Regions from separate parts of the Peribacillus sp. NPDC060253 genome, predicted to be linked through region 1. Evidence: riboswitches for the same ligand, from Rfam matches in the RefSeq annotation. Region 1 holds a riboswitch; the other holds the start of a gene.
The links. A riboswitch is a leader RNA that binds a small molecule or an ion and turns the genes downstream of it on or off. The one in region 1 is predicted to bind S-adenosylmethionine.

Region 1 (7,398 bases):
TTCAATAATTTTTGGCTGCTCTCCTCAATCATCGCCAAGTCTTTTTCAAGCATCGCCTTCCAACCGGAAATTTCTTGTCCTAAAGTTAGTGGAGTTGCATCTTGAAGGTGTGTCCGGCCAATTTTCACGACATCCCAAAATTCTTTTTCTTTTGAATCGAATGTATCACGAAGTGCTTTGATGGCAGGAACCAATTTTTCAGCGACTTCCATGAAGGCTGCAATGTGCATGGCGGTCGGGAATGTATCATTGGAGCTTTGTGCCTTGTTAACATCATCATTCGGGTGAAGAGTTTCAGATTCACCATTTTCTTTTAACCATTCATTCCCTTTGTTAGCGACCACTTCGTTCAGGTTCATATTACTTTGTGTGCCGCTTCCCGTTTGCCAGACCACAAGCGGGAAATGTTCATCAAGCGTACCTTCAAGAATTTCGCCGCAAATCTTAATGATGGCATTTTTTTTCACTTCCGAAATATCACCAAGATCATAGTTCACCTTTGCCGCAGCTTGTTTAACATATGCAAATGCACGTACTAATTCAATTGGCATTTTTTCATTACCGATTTTGAAATTATTGCGGCTTCTCTCAGTTTGTGCTCCCCAATATTTATCAGCAGGAACTTTCACTTCACCCATCGTATCTCGTTCGATTCTGTATTCCATGTGTTCTCCTCCTAAGTTTGCACTATTCATCGAAGACCTTATGTATATGAAATGAATAATGTCGTATTATTTTTCTCTCTATACATTGTACAAATTTTATTATTTTAAAGCAAAAAAACCGTCCAGCTTCCCCTCCCCTTTTTCTAAATAATCCATTTAATATTGCGATTATCCCTGCCCCCCTGCAGATTTTTGATGTTTTTTTAAAATACGTAAAGTGTCGATACCGCTTGGCCCCAACCGACCCAACCCTGCACATCTAAGCAATTTCCTTCCAAAATGTTCTTGACAGTAATTTATATATATAGTAAATTCAAAAGAAATTGAATAATCTAAACTCTTATCGAGAGAGGTAGAGGGAATGGCCCGATGACACCTCAGCAACCTTCATTTGTTTCAAACCAATGAAAAGGTGCTAATTCCACAAGTTTGTGAACTTGGAAGATAAGAAGAATGACTCATCCCCATTTAATCAAAGTCTTCTTCTTAAAGAAGACTTTTTTTTATTTTATATAACTCAAAGGAGCAGTGAAAACTATGTACAAAACCGAAACATATCTTGCTCAATTAGGAAATCGCAGTGAAACGGCGACGGGAACAGTCAATCCGCCGGTATACTTTTCAACAGCTTTCCGCCACGAAGGAATTGGCCAATCGACAGGATTCGATTACACAAGGACAGGTAATCCCACACGACAGCTATTGGAACGATCCATTGCCGATTTGGAAAAAGGCGACCAAGGATATGCCTGCAGTTCAGGAATGGCTGCCATTTCCACGATACTGGCTTTATTTAAATCAGGCGATGCATGGATTGTCAGCGAGGATCTTTATGGCGGTACATATCGACTGTTAGAACAAGGTTTTAAAAAATGGGGGTTGCAGTGTGACTATGTAAACACTTGTTGTTTGGAGGATATCGAGAAAGCCATCACTCCTCACACGAAAGCCATCTTCATCGAAACTCCCACTAACCCCCTTATGCAGCAAACGGACATTAGCGCCGTTGCCGCACTGGCAAAACAATTTAATCTATTGTTAATCGTTGATAACACTTTTTATACGCCTCTTATTCAGCAACCCATCCTGCTTGGCGCGGATATTGTCATTCACAGTGCCACCAAGTATCTAGGTGGTCATAATGATGTACTTGCCGGACTGATCGTGGCTAGCGGCGCGGATTTATGTGAGGCACTTGCCTTCCATCATAATGGTACCGGCGCGGTCTTGAGCCCCTTTGATTCTTGGCTGCTGATGCGCGGAATGAAAACCCTGGCATTGCGGATGGAACGTCATGAAAAGAATGCCAAGATACTTGTAGATTACTTATCGGAACATGATTGTGTAACGGACGTATTGTATCCCGGAAGAGGCGGCATGATTTCATTCCGTATCATTGATGAATCAGCGGTCAACCCATTTTTACAATCGCTCTCATTAATTTCGTTTGCAGAAAGCCTTGGAGGGGTTGAAAGCTTCATCACCTATCCCGCTACACAAACACATGCCGATATACCGCTTGAAGTCAGAACGGCAAATGGGGTTTGTAATCGCCTGCTCCGCTTCTCCGTTGGCATCGAGGATAGCGATGATTTGATTGGGGACTTACAGCAAGCATTCGCACATGTAAAAAGGGAGGCACTACGATGACAGATCATGATTTTAGTTTTGAAACCAAATTACTTCATAATCAACATAAATTCGATCCAACAACAGGCGGTGTGAGCGTCCCCATTCAGCACGCATCCACTTTCCATCAATCCGATATCGATTCTTTCGGCAAATATGATTACAGCAGAAGCGGGAACCCAACTCGCGAGGCACTTGAAGATATCATAGCCGAACTTGAGGAGGGCACTCACGGCTTTGCCTTTTCATCGGGTATGGCAGCCATCTCAACCGCCTTTCTTTTGTTGTCTGCCGGTGACCATATCGTCATTTCCGAAGATGTGTATGGCGGAACGTTCAGGATGGTCACAAGCGTACTGACGCGTTTCAATATTGAGCATACCTTTGTTGACATGACGGATCTGGAAAGCGTCAAAGCGGCCATTCAGCCAAATACGAGAGCCATATACATTGAAACGCCTTCAAATCCTTTACTTAAAGTGACCGATATTCAAGCCGTATGTAATATCGCAAAAAAAGCAGGTGCCTTAAGCTTTGTTGATAATACATTCTTGACACCAGCGTTACAAAAGCCGTTGAACCTGGGCGCTGATGTTGTCCTTCATAGTGCGACGAAGTTTTTATCCGGACATAGTGATGTAGTAGCTGGACTTGCCGTAGTGAAGGATCCGGAATTGGCAGACAGACTCGGTTCCCTCCAAAACTCCTTTGGAGCTGTACTTGGTGTTCAGGATGCCTGGCTAGTAATGAGGGGTCTGAAAACATTGTCGGTCAGAATGGAACACTCCCAAAGAGGAGCTGAAAAGATTGCCTCCTACTTAAAGGAGCAGCCATTAGTGAAAAAAGTTTATTATCCTGGTCTTGCCGATCATCCACAGTATGCCATCCAGGAGGGACAGTCCCTTGGTGCAGGAGCGGTCTTATCATTTGAATTGGAAAGCGAGGAAATTTTCCGCTCATTCGTGAACACTGTTGAACTCCCTGTTTTTGCTGTGAGTCTTGGAGCGGTCGAATCGATATTATCCTACCCGGCTAAAATGTCACATGCTGCCATGCCTGCTGATGAAAGGGAAAAGCGAGGCATCACCAACAGCCTGCTTCGTCTCTCAGTCGGACTTGAAAATCCGGACGATTTAATCAAGGACTTTGATGCCGCCCTTGTACGTATTGCAAAAGGGGAAGCTATTGCTGCAAAATGATGAAAAGATGGGTGCCTCATATATAATGGGCACCCTTTTTTTGCACAAATATCGCTTCTTTCTCAACCCAGCCAAAAAAAGGCCAACGATTTCTCGATGGCCTCACTATCATTTCTTCATATTATATTTATCAAGGAAGCGATCCACGCGTCCGCCTTTTTCAGCGAATTTCTGTTTGCCTGTATAAAATGGGTGCGTATTTGAACTGATCTCGACTTTTAATAATGGGTACGTTTGACCGTCCTCCCACTCGATCGTTTCATTGGACGTTTTTGTGGACCCCGTCAAAAATTTATAACCACTGTTGGTATCCATAAATACTACTTGTTGATAATCAGGATGAATTTCTTGTTTCACTATTATCACCTCATTGTTAGTATAGATATATGTTAACCGTAATGATAACTATTATCAATATTTATGCTTGAGAGTGCCAATAGAGGCACCCACAATATAGTGTAATCTTGTCTATCCATCCTTATTCAATTGTATTTCACCCGGCCATCCCTTTATGTGGACCAGCCTGCAGTTCATACATTTGATAGTACTTCCCTTTCAATCCCATTAATTCTTCATGTGTACCCTTCTCCGTAATTCGCCCTTTATCCAACACCAGAATTTGGTCGGCATTTTTAATCGTGGAAAGTCTATGGGCAATGATGAAGGTCGTTCTCCCTTTTTTCAGCACCTCCATTCCCTCCTGGATAATTGCCTCTGTTTCCGTATCGATGCTTGCTGTCGCTTCATCCAAAATCAATATCGCCGGATTGAATGCAAGAGCACGTGCAAAAGAGATTAGCTGGCGCTGTCCAGAAGATAAGGTTCCACCTTTTTCTATCACGGGTTCATCCAGCCCTAAAGGAAGATGCTTCAGCACTTTGTCCCCTCCTACATCCTTTAATGCCTTTTCAACCATTTCCCTTGTGATTCCTTTATGGTTCAGGGAGATATTGGATGCGATGGTGCCAGTAAATAAATAGGGATCTTGAAGGACAATTCCCATATGCTCCCTAAGCGTTTGATGGGGTATATCCAGAATACCCCTTCCGTCAATTTTGATTTGCCCTTCACTGCTGTCATAAAAACGGAACAATAAATTCATTATAGAACTTTTTCCCGAACCAGTATGGCCAACCAAGGCGACCGTTTCCCCTTGTTTTGCTGAGAAGGAAATGTCTTTTAACACATATTCATTATCCTTATAGCCAAAAGAAACATGGTCAAATTGCACATTTCCTTTGTATCTGGATATGTTTTCATCACTGACTGCCAATCCCTGCTCATCCAATAAACTGAATGCCCGCTCCCCTGCAACGAGTGCCTGTTCCAGGTTGGCGAACTGATTGACGATTCCGTGAAGCGGATGAAGCAGGCGGCTGATCAAATCAACAATTGCATACATCATCCCTAAAGAAATCGCTGAACTAGCTGTAAGTGAAATTCCACCGAAATACCAGACGAATGCTATCAGCGCCAAAACCTTAATGACACCAATCAAGTTCCCACCCGTCAACGAATTTAAATGGAGCATTTTATTTTGATAGGAATAATGCTCCCGGTTTAAACTTTCAAAAGATTGCTTCGTCTCCTTTTCACGTCCAAATGCCTGAATGATGTTCATTCCAGAAATGGATTCATTGATCATCCCATTAATATCACTGACCCGCTCCCGAATGATGTGATTATATTTCGAGGCGAATTTACGGTATACCTTCGTCCAGATAACGATGATTGGAATAAGTAAAAGGCCCATAGTACCAGCACGTGCATCCAGAATATATAGAGCGATGAGTACTCCGAAGATATTAATCGTGCTCGAAAAGAAGTTGGCGAGCACGGTTACATATAATTCCCTGATCGCCTCGGTATCATTTGTGACCCTTGCTACAACTTTCCCCGCTGGCATATTATCGAAATAACGAATCGGCAACCGGGAAATATGTGTGAAAATATCATTTCGCATCCTCTGAATGATTCGGTTAGCCGCTTTCTGTAGATAAAAGCTTTGCCCATATTGAAAAATGGATGAGATGATGACAAGGCCAAAGTAAAAAGCCACAAGCTTCAAGATTCGCGGGATTTCCGGTTGGTAAAACCCCATCACTTCCTGACTCGTCAATTTCTCTACTTGCGCCCTTTGCTCTTTCCCGTCTTTCTTGATGATTAACGTTTGGTTCTCCAAGGTTCTGCGGCCATCCATGGGTATACCTTCGTTTAAGAAGACAAATTGATTGCCAACCTGCAAAACATGGACTTCTCTGCCTTTCTTCTCACCTTCAGTAAAGTAATCCGCCCGTTTATACCAATTTTCATCATACTTAACAGCATCTTTTCCTTTTTCCGATTCATACCAAGAAGATTCGATGCCAAGTATATGTGAGTCGATGATTTTCTTGGCAACGAATGGGCCCGTTAAATCGGCCGCTACTGAAAGTGTCAGCATGATCAATGCGCCAATGATCAATTTTTTATAAAGGGCAGCATAATCAAACAGTTTCTTTACGACCTTCATGCCTTCATCTCCGTCCCTTCGTCAACCTGCTGTCGCTCGTATTGCTCCCTATACCAGCCATTATGTTGCAGTAAATCCTCATGAGTTCCCTCTTCGATGATCTCTCCACTGTCCAACACGATGATCCTATCCGCATGTTGAACGGCTGATAAGCGATGGGTTGTGATGATGGTCGTTTTCCCTGCCCGTTCATTTTGGATATTTTCAATGATTGTCGTTTCCGTTTTCGCATCTACAGCAGATAAGGAATCATCCAATATAAGGATTTCCGGATTTTTGATCAGTGCCCTCGCAATCGAGATCCTCTGCTTTTGCCCTCCAGAAAGAGCGACACCCTTCTCACCGACGAGTGTCTCAAGACGATTGGGCAGCATCATTAAATCCTTCTCAAAATCAGCAAGGCGGATAGCTTCAGCCAGTTCATCTTCCGTTGCATCCATTTTACCGAATAAGATATTTTCCCTCACAGATTTTGAAAATAAAAAATGGTCCTGTGGAACGTAGCCGATCCATTTGCGTATATCTTCAAGATCCAGTTGCTCCAACGGCATGCCGGCAAAAGATATTTCCCCTTTTCCTAAAGGATATTCCCGCAGCAATTGCTTCACGAATGTCGTTTTTCCACTTCCTGTTTTTCCGACTATCCCTAAAGTTTGACCACGTTCAAGTCGAACGGAAATATTGGATAGATTCACTACAGATGAGGATGGGTATGTAAAAAACACTTGATTGAATCCCATATTTTCCGGATTTGGAATACGCTCCAGCCCCATTGAGTTTTTCACATCCGCTTCATATGAAAGGGTATCTTGAACACGATCAAGTGAAGCATTTCCCCTTTGCATGACATTGATCAGTTCACCCACCGCGATCATCGGCCAGATTAACATGCCTAGGTACACATTGAACGAAACAAGTCCGCCTAGCGTTATGGTCTGTTGAAAAACCAGATAAGCACCATAGCCCAAACCGATTAAATAACTGATGCCGATAATAATGCTGATCGTCGGATCAAAGAGGGCATCGATTCTTGCCACTGCAAGGTTTTTACGATATACATCCTCTGTCATTTCATCAAATTGCTTTTCGTCCTCCCGTTCCTGAACATAGGCCCGAATTACACGGACACCTGAAATGGATTCCAGAACCTTGTCATTTAAAGTACCAAAGGCAGCTTGTGCATCCGTAAATCGTTTATAAATTTTCTTCACATAGATTTGCATCATCACTGCCATGATTGGAAGGGGCAGCACCGCCGCAATCGTCAACTGCCAGCTGATGGTTGCACCCATCATGACAACGACCGTAATGGTGAACAGCACCGAGTCAACGAGCGTCAATATCCCGAAGCCAGCAGTGAGTGAAATTGCCTTTAAATCATTGGTGGCCCTTG
Region 2 (7,398 bases), on a different contig from region 1:
TGACTATATCCTGCTCCTCCCCTTCATCATTAAAAAAGTATATGGAGTGATTCGATTGATTGACTGCCACGATGCTTTTTCCATCATGCAACAACTGCATATTGACGATTCCTTTCCCTACTTCCCAGCTGTTAATCAGTTTTCCAGCTGATAAAGAATACGCCTGGACTTTCTCCATCTCTTTCCCATAAATTAGGATAGTATCTTTATCTGCCAGTAGCAACGCTCCGGTAAATGGTTCTGAAATATCCCATGTGGCAAAAGCATGATAGTTTTCATCTATGAAAGTAAGGGAGGTATCCTTGATATTGACGGTCGCCAAGAAAGATTCACCTTTGTTTATTTTAGTAAAAGTATTACTGCTAGTACATCCAGTAAGCAGTAAGACGGCAAGTAAAAGCGCAATGCCCCACTTCATATTTTTAGCTCCTTATTCATTAAATAACTAGTTTTATAAAATTTTAACAATGAGTTGTGAAAAAAGTATGAAGCGGAAAAGAAAATTTGCCAACAGCATTCGCAGTGTCTGAACGGCGATCATAATCTTTCCAGTTCAGTGACATAGGCCATGGCGATCGCGGTTTTCATCTCGTTAGAAAGTGAAGATTGCATCACACGTTTAATGCTGAGGTAAAACTTCTCCAAGACTGGTTTTCGGGCACGCGGATGTGCATTTTCATCCAAAAGCTCACGACGGATGAGTTCAGATAACACTTCCCTTCCGTCTCCATCCGTCACCTTGCGATTATTCCATATACTTAAATAAGCCTCCAACAATTCTTCTTGCATGTCTGTTTCTTTCATTTTATCCCTTCCATCCATTACTAATTTATACATATTATGAATCAACTTTGTAAAGACTATCTTAATAATACGATTACGCTTTTAAAAATTCAAAAGGGAGTGAGTACAATGTCTCAAGTATACCGCTGTCCAAATTGCCGGACAAATAAATCTCGCTTCAATCTCATTCAGCAAGTAGCAACCCCCATTAAAAAGGATCCGCAATCCGGTGAGATTGTTGAACAATATTCAAACGATTCCCTTCAGCCATTCCATCTAGCATATAATGGTCCTGAAGTTCGGGTTCAATGTGCTGCTTGCGGATTAATAGAAGACGAAAAGACATTTGCCGCCTTTGGAATGCAGCAATAAAAATGGTCAGACCCAATAATGGGTCTGACCATTTTTTCAATCTTTTCCCACAAACTTTTCAGCCCGGTCTATGGCAATTGGAATGGCCTTTCCATCCTCATATCCTTCATCCAACATTGCATTTGCAATTTCAATAGCCTTTTCCCTGACATCTTTATCTAAATTCTTCATTGAATCCGGGTAATCATTATTATTCCATGGCATGTATACCGCCTCCTTAGAAAGTCTCTTTAATATTTCCCTTCATAAATAGGCGGTAAACGTTATTGAGCCGCTTTCGCTTCCAAAGCCTTCAACGTACTGATAATACTCTCCCTCTCCAACTTTTCCCCGATTATGACGATATTCAATGGCATTTTTATCATTTCATTCATATACATCGGCATTCCGTATGAGTATTGGAATAAATGAGGGTATTGTGAATGTGTAAAGGAAATGTATCCTTTCATTCTATAGACCGTTTCCGGAAGAGACCTAAGCCAATCTTCAAAGTCAGTTTGTTCCACAGCTCCTTCAAAAGTATGAACGACTGCAGATAGATGCAAATGGTCGTGGACATTAAGCTTTTGAACGCCCTTTTGTTTTTTTCGTTGCATCTGTTGCAGCGATGCCAAGGAAACGGCTGCATACTCTGTCAATAAACATACCGCATCCGTATTCAGCGCCTGTATCGTATAAATCAGCTGTGCGGCTTCCATCTCACTAACTAAATCCGCTTTATTCAATAATATGAAATCCGCATGGTGAATTTGTTCAGCAAGCAACTGCCGCAGCTGCGGCGAGAGCTCTTCCCGATCGCGCCACCTTAATAAATCGACAACTGTTATAATCCCTTTATATTCTAGCCTTTTAGCGAAAAGCGGCGACATGATACCATCCAGTACTTCAACAGGATGTGCAGCGCCTGTGGTTTCAATATAAACGGCGTCCAGGTCGTTTTCAGTTAACAATTCATGGAGCTGTACCTCCAGCTTATCCTGAATGGTACAACAAATGCACCCGTCAAAAAGCTCCTTCAGAGGGACTTCATCACCTATCAACCCACTGTCCACCGATACACTGCCGAGTTCATTTAAAAGAACGGCCACTTTTCTACCCGCTTCACTTTCCTGTTTTAAAATATTTCGTAGAAGCGTCGTTTTCCCGCTGCCGAGAAAACCGCCTAATATGTAAACTTCCGTTGTTTTCATTCGTATCTGCTCCTATGATCCTGTTAAATTTGATTCCGTTAAATTCTATCATACTTATCCTTCTAAATCATTTGCCGGGACCACATAAAAAAACCAGCCCGTAAGCTGGTTTTTCAACAATGACTCATGCTTGAACTTCGTCTTTATCGTAAATTGGCACCCAGCCCGCCGCTGTAACGAAAATCCGAACTGCAACGGTTTTCCTATCCTCCGCCAACGTGAAATAATGTCTTGTTGATTCTGGTACGCTAATCAGATCTCCTGGATTAAGCCGTACATCAAACCACTGTTTATCACTGCCTTCAATGGCAAAGATACTCGTTCCGCCTGCTATGAAACGCACTTCGTCATCCTCATGGTGATGTTCCTGCTTAAAGTTTTCAAGCATTTTATCCAGGTTTGGATTTGCATCGGATAATGTGATGATATCATGCGCTTTATAGCCTCTTCTTTCCGAAATTTCCGCTATCTCGGATTTGAATGTTAAAAGGATTTCCTCTTTGTCAGCATCTGTTAGATCATATTTTTCTACAAGATGAGCTGGTAATTTCGAAATATCCCATTGCTCATATATTACGCCCTGTGTTTCTAAAAAACCTTTTACCTGTTCACCGTTTTCAATAACCTCGTTTGTTTCATGGAATCTAATTGTCGCCATCATTCATTCCTCCTCGATATAGTTTTTATTTTACAGAACCTGCAAGTGCCTGTTGTTGATTGAGCAAAAGTTGATATTGAAATAAAAATTCACAAGCTTCAAGTATTCTTTTTGCTTCGAGCCCGCTTTCACCCCAAACCGTTATACCATGATTACGGATGAGCACGGCACCAGAGTCTTCTTCGACATGCGGCTTGAATTTTTCAGATAACAGCGGAATGTCAGCGTGGTTATATATGATTGGAATGCGAAACTCTGAATCTTCATCCCACCTACCAGTCGCTTTAATGATTTCATGATTCCGAAAAGTCACTTGACCTTCATCCCCGTACAATTCCGACATCACATTATTTTCCACTGTGTGGATATGGAGTACACAGTTCGCATTGGTTTTCCCGTAAATAACGGTATGAAGCAAAGTTTCGGCCGAAGGTCTTAACTCCGTTTCTTCAACTGGGTTTCCTTTTAAATCCACCAGTAAAAAGTCCGAATCCGATTGCTTTCGTTTATCCTTACCGCTTGCCGTAATATAAAAGAAAGGGCTTTTGGGTTCACGAATGGATAAATTCCCGCTTGTTCCCATGAACCAATCCCTTTCGGCCAGTTCTGCTTTAATCTCCGCCAATTCCAGCCATTCTTTACTCTGTGTGTTCATGCCCGTGGCTCCTCCCGCTGCTTTAAAATGTCAATTACATCATAAAACGTTTCAAATCCTTGATGTGGGATTCCATCTTTATTACATTTCTCAAGCAGAATGTCACGAGCAATGACAAAATCAGCCTGTTTTGCTGCTTCAAAATCAGTCACTGAATCTCCGATGACGAGTTTAAAATCATCCTCGCCTGCAATTTCCCTCATAATTGAAGGCTTACAGCAGCCACAATCATTTTTACATTGGTCATCACAAGCATTGGGCCACTCTATATAGATCCTTTCCTTATCGAAGTAGGCATTGTTACAAAAAACGGAATCTGGGGGCAAGATTTCATGTAAAAGAGGTTCGATAAAAAAATCCATGCCTCCGCTTACTATATATAAAGGAATGTTAGCTTGTTTCGTATACTCAACGAATTCATAAAACCCTGGCCGAATGCCAGCTGTGTCTATTACATATTGAATGATTTCATCCTTCAAGGTACTGTCAAGCAGGGAAAACATATCGCCTACCCCAGAGGATATACTGATTTTTTGTTGAAGAACCGCATCTTTCAACTCTTCCCATTCTGGAGGCGCAAATTTTTTCATGATAGAAATGATATTATCTGTGTTGGTGATCGTACCGTCAAAATCACAAAAGATGATCGGTTTCATTATTTCTTATAAGCCTCCCCATAAAACAAGAGCTTTTTTTAGTGTTTCTTCCTCAGCCGCCGCTTCAGATAGGTCCTTTCCTGCTAGAACGGCTTCCACAGCAGAACGGAAAGCCTTGGCCCCGCCTTCTGCTCCGTCAGGGTGTCCGTGGATACCACCTCCGGCATTGATTACGCTGTCTATACCGAAATCCTTGATTAGGTCGGGAACCATGCCCGGATGAATACCAGCTGAAGGAACAGGGAAGGCCTTTTTCCAAGAAAGTTCATCTTTTGTCAGAGCTTTTGCAATGGCTAATGTCTCGTCTTTTTCAAGTGCGACATTTCCATAAGGGGATGGGAATAAGGATAAATCTGCACCTGATAGCCTCACTAATTTACCAAGCAATAATGGATAGCCGATTCCATAAAAAGATGAAGAAGCCAACGCTCCGCTAAATGCGGGATGTGCCATGATCGGCAGCTTGATTCGATCATGTTCACGCAAGGCTTGCATTACATCCAAACCATATGTATGAACGTTGAACAATAAAGCATCTGCCCCTGCTTCAGCCGCTTGCTCTGCCTTATCCAATAATTCAAATGTTTTCCCTGATAGATTGACAGCATATAAAGTTCGGTGACCAGTGGTTTCATAGACTTCATTCAATATTCTTTTTCCGGTTTTAATTCGATCGATAAAAGGAGTCTGTTCCTGGTCAAAGAGAATCTCGTCGTCTTTTACAAGATCGACACCTCCTAATGCCTGTTGCTTCAGTTGCTCATTATGGAATGTTAAATCCCGTCCTAACACACCTTTGAAAATGCTCATCACAAGAGGCCGATTATATACTTCAATCTTCTCTCTTATGCCTGCAATACCAAATTGCGGACCAGGAAAAGCCTTGTGAATATCACCGATAAAATCCAAGTCGATCAGTTTAATTTCACCGTCCAATGAAAGTTTACCGAAGACCGTCGTGAGGATTGCGGGTAAATCATTAGAGAAATTCCCTGCTGGATAAGCAATTTTAATGAATGAACGGTACACTTTACGATCAAAATAGCGGTTAGCCTTCTCTTCTTCAGCTAATGGTGTCACAGAGACGACACGTCCCTTATGCTTTTCCAGCTGCTTCTGAACTAAATGGGGCAGGTCCGTCCATGTTCCCACAGTCAAACCCAAGGCAATGCTTTCTGCTTTTTTCTCATGTTTTCCATCAAAATCATGAATTAAGTAAGTAGCGATTATCTCGCTCATCTGATCACTCCTATAACACGTTAGTAGAATCTCGAAGTCATTAACTTTAAATCTCAAATTGGCAAAAGCCCCTTCACAATGAAGAGGCTTTAAAAAGCCATCTTCTTATCTCCCAGCCATTAGCTGCAAGAATTAGCACCGTGCCTTGTGGATTTCAAGAAAATCCGGCGAAGAATTCCGCCCCATTTTACAATGGAATTACGGTCGGTTGCTGGGCTTCATAGGGCTAGTCCCTCCACCTGCTCAAAATAAGAAAACGCTGATATATAGTTATGTTTAAGTATCGAAAGATTAAGAATTTAGTTTGTATTCTGACAGGTAATCCGTACATTGTCAATAGGTTTATGATTATTTAAGGTGGATAACTTCTCCCCCAGTTAAAATATGTTTAATGCGCGTATCCGTTCGACAGCCTCTTTAAGCCGTTCTTCGGAAGTAAGAAGCCCTACCCTGACGTACCCTTCGCCAAATTCACCAAATCCATTTCCAGCAGCTACAGCTACGTGGGCATGCGTTAATAAATAATCCGCAAAACTCTCGGATGTAAACCCTTTTGGTATCTTGAGCCAGGCAAAAAAAGAGGCGTCCGGAGCTTTGACATCCCAGCCGATGGCCTGTAATCCCTCAATGAAAACATTCCTTCGCCCCTCGTATTTCTTCACTAACTCCTCTACACAACTCTGCGAGTCAAGTAAAGCACTTGCCGCTGCTTCTTGTATCGCCGGGAAGAGACTCACATAAAGATGGTCTTGCAAAAGCTCAAGCGCTTCTATGACACTTTTATTCCCAACTGCGAAGCCGACTCTCCACCCTGCCATATTATATGTTTTCGATAGTGTATATATCTCAATTCCTATATCCTTCGCTCCCTCAGCTTGGAGAAAACTTATCGGTTTTTTCCCTTCAAATCCTATCGCCCCATATGCAAAATCGTGGACCACACAAATGGAATGCTCTTTTGCGCAGGAGACCGTTTCCTCAAAGAAACTTAAAGTTGCAGATGCACCAGTAGGATTATTCGGATAGTTCAAGAACATCATTTTTGCTTTATCAAGCACGTCACTATGTATATCTTTGTAATCCGGAAGAAAACCATTTTCTTCTGTCAGCGGCATGACTTCCGTTTTTGCCTGAGCTAGAACAACACCGGAAAGATAATCAGGATAGCCGGGATCAGGAACCAGAATCGTATCCCCAGGATTCAATAAACATTGTGGCAATTCCACAAGTCCTGCCTTTCCACCAAAGAGAATCGCGACTTCGCTATTGGGATCGAGCTTGACCCCATATTCACGTTCATAAAAGACAGCGGCAGCATCTTTTAAATATTGATGCCCACGGAACGGTGAATATTTATGATTAATCGGTTTTTCAGCGGCTGCCTGTAGACTTTTCACAATATGCTCAGGTGTCGGCTGATCAGGATTTCCCTGACCTAAATTAATGACATCATGTCCTTGTGCTGTAATCGCATTGACTTTTGCGACTAGAGAGGCAAAAAACTGCTTGGGCAGTTCCTGAAGCAGTCTTGATTTTTCAAATTGCAACATTTTTACACCTTCTCTGAAATTTCTTGAAATTCTAGTCACAAATGATATATGTTTATCATCGTCTTGTAAAGCATTTTTTACATGTGGTGGTTTTATACAATGAAACGGAAAATAGCCTGCCTCCAAATCGATATTGCCTTTGAGCAACCAGATATCAACTTTTAGGTTGCAGAACAACGGATCGAAAAAGCTGCACGATCAGAAGCCGATATCTTTATTTTACCAGAGCTTTGGACAACCGGATACGACTTGACCAGGTTAAATGAGATTGCCGATCACTGGAGACCCCTATTGA

Region 2: it holds a riboswitch for S-adenosylmethionine, as region 1 does, so the genes downstream of both, mtnW (2,3-diketo-5-methylthiopentyl-1-phosphate enolase) here and ACFWE9_RS22290 (methionine biosynthesis PLP-dependent protein) in region 1, are expected to answer to the same signal.

Annotation. Positions count from the first base shown of each region.
Region 1 covers NZ_JBHXAS010000123.1:2,936-10,333, reverse strand. Annotated here, with positions in the region: gene fumC (class II fumarate hydratase) at 1-665, opposite strand, end outside; SAM riboswitch class I at 1,003-1,116, shown strand; gene ACFWE9_RS22290 (methionine biosynthesis PLP-dependent protein) at 1,203-2,315, shown strand; gene metC (cystathionine beta-lyase) at 2,312-3,493, shown strand; gene ACFWE9_RS22280 (type B 50S ribosomal protein L31) at 3,602-3,850, opposite strand; gene ACFWE9_RS22275 (ABC transporter ATP-binding protein) at 3,987-6,005, opposite strand; gene ACFWE9_RS22270 (ABC transporter ATP-binding protein) at 6,002-7,398, opposite strand, start outside.
Region 2 covers NZ_JBHXAS010000019.1:15,680-23,077, forward strand. Annotated here, with positions in the region: gene ACFWE9_RS07460 (YncE family protein) at 1-418, opposite strand, end outside; gene ACFWE9_RS07465 (hypothetical protein) at 538-837, opposite strand; gene ACFWE9_RS07470 (hypothetical protein) at 913-1,155, shown strand; partial or broken gene ACFWE9_RS07475 (DUF2188 domain-containing protein) at 1,207-1,359, opposite strand; gene ACFWE9_RS07480 (CobW family GTP-binding protein) at 1,419-2,345, opposite strand; gene ACFWE9_RS07485 (cupin domain-containing protein) at 2,470-3,003, opposite strand; gene ACFWE9_RS07490 (methylthioribulose 1-phosphate dehydratase) at 3,029-3,658, opposite strand; gene ACFWE9_RS07495 (2-hydroxy-3-keto-5-methylthiopentenyl-1-phosphate phosphatase) at 3,655-4,314, opposite strand; gene mtnW (2,3-diketo-5-methylthiopentyl-1-phosphate enolase) at 4,321-5,553, opposite strand; SAM riboswitch class I at 5,656-5,808, opposite strand; gene ACFWE9_RS07505 (pyridoxal phosphate-dependent aminotransferase) at 5,931-7,103, opposite strand; partial or broken gene ACFWE9_RS07510 (nitrilase-related carbon-nitrogen hydrolase) at 7,203-7,398, shown strand, end outside.